Regions from separate parts of the Bradyrhizobium guangzhouense genome, predicted to be linked through region 2. Evidence: riboswitches for the same ligand, from Rfam matches in the RefSeq annotation. Region 2 holds a riboswitch; the other holds the start of a gene.
What was found. Region 2 has a riboswitch for S-adenosylmethionine ahead of XH91_RS32840 (O-succinylhomoserine sulfhydrylase). Riboswitches for the same ligand answer to the same signal wherever they lie in the genome.

Region 1 (4,207 bases), 330 kb from region 2:
GGAAGCCGTGCGTGGTCGAGATCGCCTCGTCGCCATGGCTGAGATAGGTGTGGGCGAGCAGATTGAGGATCTCGTCCGAGCCGGCGCCGCAGATGATGCGGTTTGGATCGAGGCCGTAGTGGCGGCCGATCGCCTCGCGCAGCACGCGCGAGGTTCCCTCAGGATAGTCTTCCAGATGATCCGCGACGTGCTTGAAGGCCTCGATCGCCTTGGGCGAGGGTCCGAACGGCGTCTCGTTGGCCGAGAGCTTGAACACCTTGCGGCCCGGCTCCGGCACCGGGGTCTTGCCGGGCGTATAGGGCGCAATATCGAGAATGCCGGGATTCGGCACGGGGCGGGACATCTTCAACTCCGAAAGTAGCTTAGGCGGTACGCGATTTACGATTTTGGCCCGGTCGGGGTCACCGTATAGCGCGTTGCGTGGCTGCCGACGAGGGCCGTGGAGCGCACCGAGGCTCCCGCCTCGATCAGGCCAGCCCTGATCTTGTCGATGCTGGTGTCTGACGTAACCGAAACCAGCAGCGCCGCGCCGTCAAAGGCGGTATCCGGCACCGCCACGATGTCGGCGAGCGGCGACAGCGCCCGCGCGACTTCGGCATTCCATCCGGATACGCGCACGCTGAAGGTCTCGACCTCCGTCACGACGGCGCTGTCGGCGACGCGCGAGATCGCGAACACGGGCAGCGACGCCGGATGGTCGGCGCGTTCGACGAAGGGCAGGCGCGCGATGATCTTCGGCGCGCCCATCGCTTCCAGCTCCAGCCACCACGGTGTGCGGCTGGAGGTCGCCGAGACCAGCGCGAGGTCGCCCTTGGATTTCGCCACCGCCTCGACCGCCGCCTGCGCGCTGAAATGCGCGACGTAAGGCACCGTGAAGCCGAAATGGAAGCGCACGGAATCGCGCATCGCCGGCTCGCTTGCCGAGATGTCGGCATGCACGGAGAACGGTGCCTGGACATAGGTGAAGGTCGAGATGATGACGCGCCAGATGCTCTCGACCGTGTCGAGCGGCAGAATGCCGCGATGACGCTGCACGATCTCGCGCATCATCGAGGCCTCGCGCGCGGGCCGGAACGCCGAGCCGACCTCCTGGGTCTGCTTCACCTGGATCAGGCGGTCGATGATGTCGCCGCGCTGCATCAACAGGCGATGCATGGCCTCGTCGATCGCGTCGATCTCCTTGCGCAATTCCTGGAGCGATGGTGGCGCGGGCGGACGTTGGGACATATCTGACTGGGCGGTTGCGAGGCTGCGGAGAATGTCCTGATTAGGCAGTCAGGCCGGCGAAAGCAAAGAGAAATGACGTCCTGCAAGGCTGCCGGTTAAGAGACGATTTTGGCGAAGCCAGACCGCGACTTGACGAATTCGGCCCAAGCCAGTAGGTTTTTGCCCGTTCCGTGGTCATTTGAGCCGGCCGGCTTGCAGCCACGTTAAAAAACTCGCTAAACAGGCCGGGGACGCTTTCGATCCCGGCCGAACCTATCGTTCAGGCCGGGTTTTTCATGGCCTGATGTCAGTCGCGATCAGAAAGTCCGATCGCTAACGAGGTCGATGGTCAGAGATGGTTGGCGTCAAGTCTGTCCCAAGTCCTACGATCCCAAGTCCCACGATCAGTGCCGACGATCGGTCGCATGAGGTCGATCATCCGAGCTCGGAGGTCGCGCTGTTCGGCGCGGACCAGCCGCTGCGGCTCGATTGCGGCGTCGATCTCACCCCGTTCCAGATCGCCTACAAGACCTATGGCGAGCTCAACGCCGATCGCTCCAATGCCGTGCTGATCTGCCATGCGCTGACCGGCGATCAGCACGTCGCAAATGTGCATCCGGTCACCGGCAAATCAGGCTGGTGGGAGACGCTGGTCGGTCCCGGCCGGCCGCTCGATCCCAGCAAGTATTTCATCATCTGCTCCAACGTGATCGGCGGCTGCATGGGCTCGACCGGGCCTGCCTCGATCAATCCCGCCACCGGCAAGGTGTGGGGCCTCGATTTCCCCGTCATCACCATTCCCGACATGGTGCGCGCGCAGGCGATGCTGATCGACCGGCTCGGCATCGACACGCTGTTCGCCGTCGTCGGCGGCTCGATGGGCGGCATGCAGGTGCTGCAATGGACCGCGGCCTATCCGAGCCGCGTCTATTCCGCGCTCGCGATCGCCTGTTCGACGCGGCACTCGGCGCAGAACATCGCCTTCCACGAGCTCGGCCGCCAGGCCGTGATGGCCGATCCCGACTGGCACAATGGCGCCTATGCCGATCAGGGCATCCATCCGCATCGCGGCCTCGCGGTCGCGCGCATGGCCGCGCACATCACTTATCTCTCAGACGCCGCTTTGCATCGCAAGTTCGGCCGGCGCATGCAGGACCGGGAGCTGCCGACCTTCTCGTTCGACGCCGATTTCCAGGTCGAGTCTTATCTGCGCTACCAGGGCTCGTCCTTCGTCGAGCGTTTCGACGCCAATTCCTATCTCTACCTGACCCGCGCGATGGATTATTTCGACATCGCCGCCGACCATGGTGGCGTGCTTGCGAAAGCGTTCGCGGGGATCGAGACCCGGTTCTGCGTGGTCTCCTTCACCAGCGACTGGCTGTTCCCGACCTCTGAATCACGCGCGCTGGTGCACGCGTTGAATGCGTCGAGCGCGCGGGTGTCGTTCGCCGAGATCGAGACCGATCGCGGCCACGACGCCTTCCTGCTCGACGTGCCTGAGTTCTTCGACATTTCGCGCGCCTTCCTGCAGTCGGCAGGCAAGGCGCGCGGGCTCACCGGCAAGAATGGCTAACGAGGACGGCTCGCAATGTCTGTACAGGAAGTGCTGCCTCTGAATGGCCTTGCGGGCGACCAGTCGGGCCCATTTCGCGCCGACCATCTGCTGGTCGCCGAGATGGTCAAGCCGGGCTCAAAGGTGCTCGACGTCGGCTGCGGCGACGGCGATCTGCTTCAACTGCTGGAGACCCGCGGCATCGACGGCCGCGGCATCGAGCTGTCGCGTGAGGGCGTCAATCGCTGCGTGGCCAAGGGCCTCGCTGTGGTGCAGGGCGATGCCGACACCGACCTCGTCAATTACCCTGATGACGCATTCGACTACGTGATCCTGTCGCAGACGCTGCAGGCGACGCGTCAGCCCAAGGTCGTGCTGGAGAACCTTCTGCGCATCGGCCGCCGCGCCATCGTCTCGTTCCCCAATTTCGGCTTCTGGCGGATGCGCCTCCAGCTCCTGATCGGCGGTCACATGCCGCGCACGGAGAATCTGCCGGCGAGCTGGTATGACACCGCCAACATCCATTTCTGCACCATCAAGGATTTCGTCGAGCTCTGCGACGAGATCCACGTCAAGATGGAGCGCGCCGAAGCGCTCGATCTCTACGGCCGCCCGCTGCGGCTGCGCTTGCCCTGGTGGGTGTGGAATCTGTTCGGCGAGCAGGGTGTGTTTCTGCTCACGCGCGGCGGGAAGTAATAGCCTCCGTCATTCCGGGGCGATGCGAAGCATCGAGCCCGGAATCCATTGCGCCTCAGTTTCTGTGGCTGAATGGATTCCGGGCCGGAGCCTGCCGGCGCATCCCGGAATGCCGACTAATGCGCCACCAGCGACCTCGGATCGCGCACCGGCCAGCGTCCCGCTTCCACCAGTGTCACGAACCGCTCCACGCTCTCGTTGAACAACGCGGGCTCTTCGAGATTGAGCACATGGCCCGACTTCGGAAACATCGCGAGCCCCGCCGCGGGCAGGTGTTTCTTCAGGAACAGGCTCGCGCCGATGCAAGGATCGTCCTCGTCGCCGCAGATGATCAGTGCCGGCGTTGCCACCTTCCTGATCGCATCCGCCAGCGTGTAGATCGACGGCCGGCCGCCCTGGAAGCCGCGCATCGTGTTGGCAGAACCCTTGGCATCATGCCGCGCCAGCGCAACATAAAAATCCGCATGGCCGCGCGGGTCCTTCACCAGGAAGGGAATCCGGCTCGGTGCCTCGCGCGTGATCTTTGCGACTTCCGCAGAGCCCAGCGTCTCGAATTGCTCGGCATTGGCGCGGCACTGCTTGCGCCAGGCGTCGAGAGTCTCGAGTTCGGAACCTGAGCCGACGCCAGCGAGCGTCATCGACAGCGCACGCTGCGGCGCATTCAATCCGATCTGAAGCGACGAGTACGCGCCCATCGAGAGGCCGACGAGATGCGCGCGCTCGATTCCGAGATGATCGAGCACCGCGAGCGCG
Region 2 (4,207 bases):
AATGGGGGAGCTGGCCTCATTCTCATTGGCCAAGATGGTCGCTACGACGCGGAAATACCGGTGACTTCCCGTTTTGTCTTTGTACGCCCGGCGCCTGGCGCGCCAGCGGCACTTGCCGAAGCTAATTTTCCGGATTGACCGAGGCGGCAATGAGAACGATGAATCGGACATCAATCTCGGTCTGCCTGCTGCACTTGTTGTTCACTACTGCAACGCTTGCGCGAGACGACGGCCGCTATGCGAACTCCCCGCTTAAGCCCTGGTTCGAGAGTCTGCAGAGCGAATTCGGGAAGTGTTGTGAGGACTCTGACGCCTACGTGGTATCCGAACCGAACTGGAAGTCCGATCACGGGCAATACAGCGTTCGTATCGACGACGAATGGGTGCTCGTGCCGGACGGCGCTGTCATCAAACAACCCAATCTCGCCGGGCGGACGATGGTATGGAAGCTCTACATGGATGGCCATCCGCGCGTCCGCTGTTTCATTCCGGGCAGCATGACCTGATGCGTCGCCAATCTACGCGCCGGGCGGACAAACCATGCCCGAATTTGCGCTGCGGCCGGCGCTACACCCGAAAATGCTTGCTGAGCTTGAGGCCCTGCGCCTGGTAATTGGAGCCGATACGCTGGCCGTACATCGCGTCGGGGCGCGCCAGCATCTTCTCGTAGACGAGGCGGCCGACGATCTGGCCGTGCTCCAGGATGAACGGCACTTCGCGCGAACGCACTTCCAGCACGGCGCGCGCGCCTTGCCCGCCCGCACCGGCATAGCCGAAGCCGGGATCGAAGAAGCCGGCATAGTGCACGCGGAATTCGCCGACCAAGGGATCGAACGGCACCATCTCCGCGGCGTAATCCGGTGGGACCTGCACGGCTTCCTTGGAGGCGAGAATGTAGAACTCGCCGGGATCGAGGATCAGGCTGCCGTCGGGACGGGCCGAGATCGGCTCCCAGAAATCTTCCACCGCATAGCCGGAACGGCGATCGACATCGACGACGCCGGTGTGGCGCTTGGCGCGGTAGCCGACGAAGCCACTGCCCTTCTCGCCGGAGAGATCGACCGAGACGGCGACGCCGCCGGTGAGATCGGCATCGTCAATGTCGACGAGACGCTCAACGGCATGCAAGCTTTCGAGCGCGTCGGCATTGAGGATGGCATCGCCCGTGCGGAAGCGCACCTGCGACAGGCGCGAGCCTTCGCGCACCAGCACGGGAAACGTCTTCGGGCTGATTTCGGCATAGAGCGGACCGTGATAGCCGGCGCCGATCATGTCGAAACGACGCGTGCCGTCGGCGATGACGCGGGTGAAGACGTCGAGCCGGCCTGTCGAGCTTTTCGGATTGGCCGCCGCGACGATCTCCGGCGGCAGCGCCAGGCTCTCCAGCAGCGGCACGATGTAGACGCAGTTGGTCTCCAGCACCGCACCGTCGGCAAGGCTGAACTCGTGCAGCTTCAACTGGTCGATGCGCTCGGCGACGGTGGCGCCGGGGCCGGGCAGGAAGCTCGCACGCACACGATAGGCGATATCGCCGAGGCGCAGGTCGAGACTCGCCGGCTGGATCTGGCTTTCGACGAAATCATAGGCGGGCAGGATGAGGCCCGCTTCCGCCATCGCCGCGATCATGCGGTCGGGCAGGATACCATTGGCGTCGGCGGCAACCGTGAACGTCAACCGGGGGTCCTCATCAGGGGTCAAGTACATCCGGACTTGCGGAAAATACGAGCCTTTTACGGCTATCCGATGGACGCCTTGACGGAAAGGGCATTGCGGAATATGAGCATCACTTATCCCGTGGTGATTTGAGCCGGCCGGCTTGCAGCCACGTTAAATAAGTCGCTAAACAGGCCGGGGACCTCTGTGATCCCGGCCCGTGGAGATATCCAGGCCGGTTTTTTTGTGACCGTTTTCGACGAGACGGTCATCTCGGAGGGTCCTATGTCGAAGTCGCCTGCCTCTTACCGCCCCGAAACCCGCCTGGTCCATTCCGGCACCCTGCGCTCGCAATATGGCGAGACGTCGGAAGCGCTGTTCCTGACCCAGGGCTACGTCTACAACAGCGCCGAGGAGTGCGAGGCGCGGTTCAAGGGCGAGGACCCGGGCTTCATCTATTCGCGCTACTCGAACCCGACGATCGCGATGTTCGAGCGCCGCATGATCGAGCTCGAAGGCGCAGAAGCGGCACGCTCGGCGGCGACGGGCATGGCCGCGGTGACGACGGCGATCCTCGCGCCGCTCAAGGCCGGCGACCATGTCGTGGCGTCGCGTGCGCTGTTCGGCTCGTGTCTCTACGTCATCCAGGATCTGCTTCCGCGCTACGGCATCGAGACCACGCTGGTCGACGGTGCCAATCTGGACCAATGGCAGCGCGCGGTGAAGCCGAACACCAAGACCTTCTTCCTGGAGAGCCCGACCAATCCGACGCTCGACGTGCTCGACATTCCCTCGATTGCCGAGATCGCGCACAAGGGCGGTGCGCGGCTGGTGGTCGACAACGTGTTCGCGACGCCGATCTGGCAGAGCCCGCTTGCGCTCGGGGCCGACGTCGTCGTCTACTCCGCGACCAAGCACATTGACGGCCAGGGCCGCTGCCTCGGCGGCATCATCCTGTCCTCGGAAGCTTTCATCGCCGAGCACATCCACAATTTCATGCGCCAGACCGGCCCGTCGATCTCGCCGTTCAACGCCTGGGTCCTGCTCAAGGGTCTGGAGACGTTGGGTGTGCGCGTGCGCGCGCAGACCGACACGGCAGCGCGCATCGCCGACGTGCTGGCGAGCCATCCGAAAATCTCGCGGCTGGTCTATCCCGGCCGCGAGGACCATCCGCAGGCGGCACTGGTGAAGAAGCAGATGCGCGGCGGCTCGACGCTGGTCGGCTTCGAGGTCAAGGGCGGGAAGGCGGCTGCGTTCCGCGTCCTCAACGAACTGAAGCTTGCAAAGATCTCGAACAATCTCGGCGATGCCAAGAGCCTCGTCACGCATCCGGCGACCACGACGCATCAGCGGCTGAAGCCGGAGGATCGCGCGGCGCTCGGCATCAGCGAGGGATTCATCCGCTTCTCGGCCGGCCTCGAGCATGCGGATGATCTGATCGAGGATCTGACGGCGGCGCTCGAGAAGGCGTGATTGCTTGGTAGGGTGGTTTAGCCAGCAGGCTGCGCAAAGCTCAGTCGGCTGGCGTAACCCACCCTACGAAGATACGGCACAGCCACTTACATCGGCCGGTACGTCCGCACGTCCGCAGGCACATTCACCCCGAGCTTGATCTGGCCGACCGAGTGGATGATGTCGTCGCCGAGCAGCTGGGCGAAGCAGGCATAGCCCCAATCGTTCATGTGCAGCCCATCGGCGATCACGAAACTCTCGACCGGAAGCGCCTGCTTCTCGTGCCAGTCGCGCATCACCTCGAAGCGCGGGAAGATGCCGACGTGACGAAGCTCGGCGACCTTGCCGAGCAGCTTCACCATCTTGCCTGCGCTTTCGGGACGCTCGGTGACCCTGGGCGAATATTGCGGGTCGACCAGCACGACGTCGGCATCGCCCGCCGCCTGGATCCGGGCGATGCCGTCCTCGACCATCCTGGCGGTGTCGCCGGGATCGAGATTGCGCAGCACGGCGTTGGTGCCGACCTGCCAGATCACGAGATCCGGATGCACGTCGATCACCTCCTTCTGGAGGCGCTTCATCATCTCGGGCGCGTCTTCGCCGCCGACGCCGGCATTGATGACGGTGATGTCAGCGGTCGGATATTGCCGGCGCAGCTGCGCGGCGAGACGGTTGGGATAGTTGAAATCGGGCGAGCTCGCGCCATAGCCCGCCGTCGACGACGAGCCGAACGCGACGATCACGACGGGCTTGCCCGCGACGAGCTTACCCGCGACATGCGGCAGCGAGCCCATCGTCTTCGCGCTGCCTTTCGGCGGCAAGCACGGCACGCGGCTGAAAATATCGCCGGCGGATTTCGCGACCTGCTTCACCTTGTCGATGGCGCGCGAAGTGAGGCCGCGCTGCTCGCCGGGCGGCTGGGTCGTCGCAGCAACCGTCGTCTGCGACGGCGATGCGGGCGCGGGGTTAGCAGCTTGCTGCGGAGCTGATGTCGCCTCGGCGGCCTGAGCTCGAGCAGGGGCCTGCACCACAGGCGTCAGCATCAGCAGCACGGCTGCTGCGGGCGCGGCCAACCATGTCGACAGGCCAAAAGGGCGGAAAG

Region 1: it holds a riboswitch for S-adenosylmethionine, as region 2 does, so the genes downstream of both, metX (homoserine O-acetyltransferase MetX) here and XH91_RS32840 (O-succinylhomoserine sulfhydrylase) in region 2, are expected to answer to the same signal.

The regions. Positions count from the first base shown of each region.
Region 1 is NZ_CP030053.1:6,560,375-6,564,581, reverse strand. Features, by position in the region: gene hisC (histidinol-phosphate transaminase) at 1-343, opposite strand, end outside; gene XH91_RS31270 (chorismate mutase) at 379-1,227, opposite strand; SAM riboswitch at 1,388-1,467, shown strand; gene metX (homoserine O-acetyltransferase MetX) at 1,562-2,779, shown strand; gene metW (methionine biosynthesis protein MetW) at 2,795-3,454, shown strand; gene XH91_RS31255 (alpha/beta fold hydrolase) at 3,571-4,207, opposite strand, start outside.
Region 2 is NZ_CP030053.1:6,888,698-6,892,904, forward strand. Features, by position in the region: gene XH91_RS32825 (hypothetical protein) at 1-138, shown strand, start outside; gene XH91_RS32830 (hypothetical protein) at 150-506, shown strand; gene XH91_RS32835 (2'-deoxycytidine 5'-triphosphate deaminase) at 568-1,704, opposite strand; SAM riboswitch at 1,785-1,864, shown strand; gene XH91_RS32840 (O-succinylhomoserine sulfhydrylase) at 1,939-3,126, shown strand; gene XH91_RS32845 (SGNH/GDSL hydrolase family protein) at 3,213-4,207, opposite strand, start outside.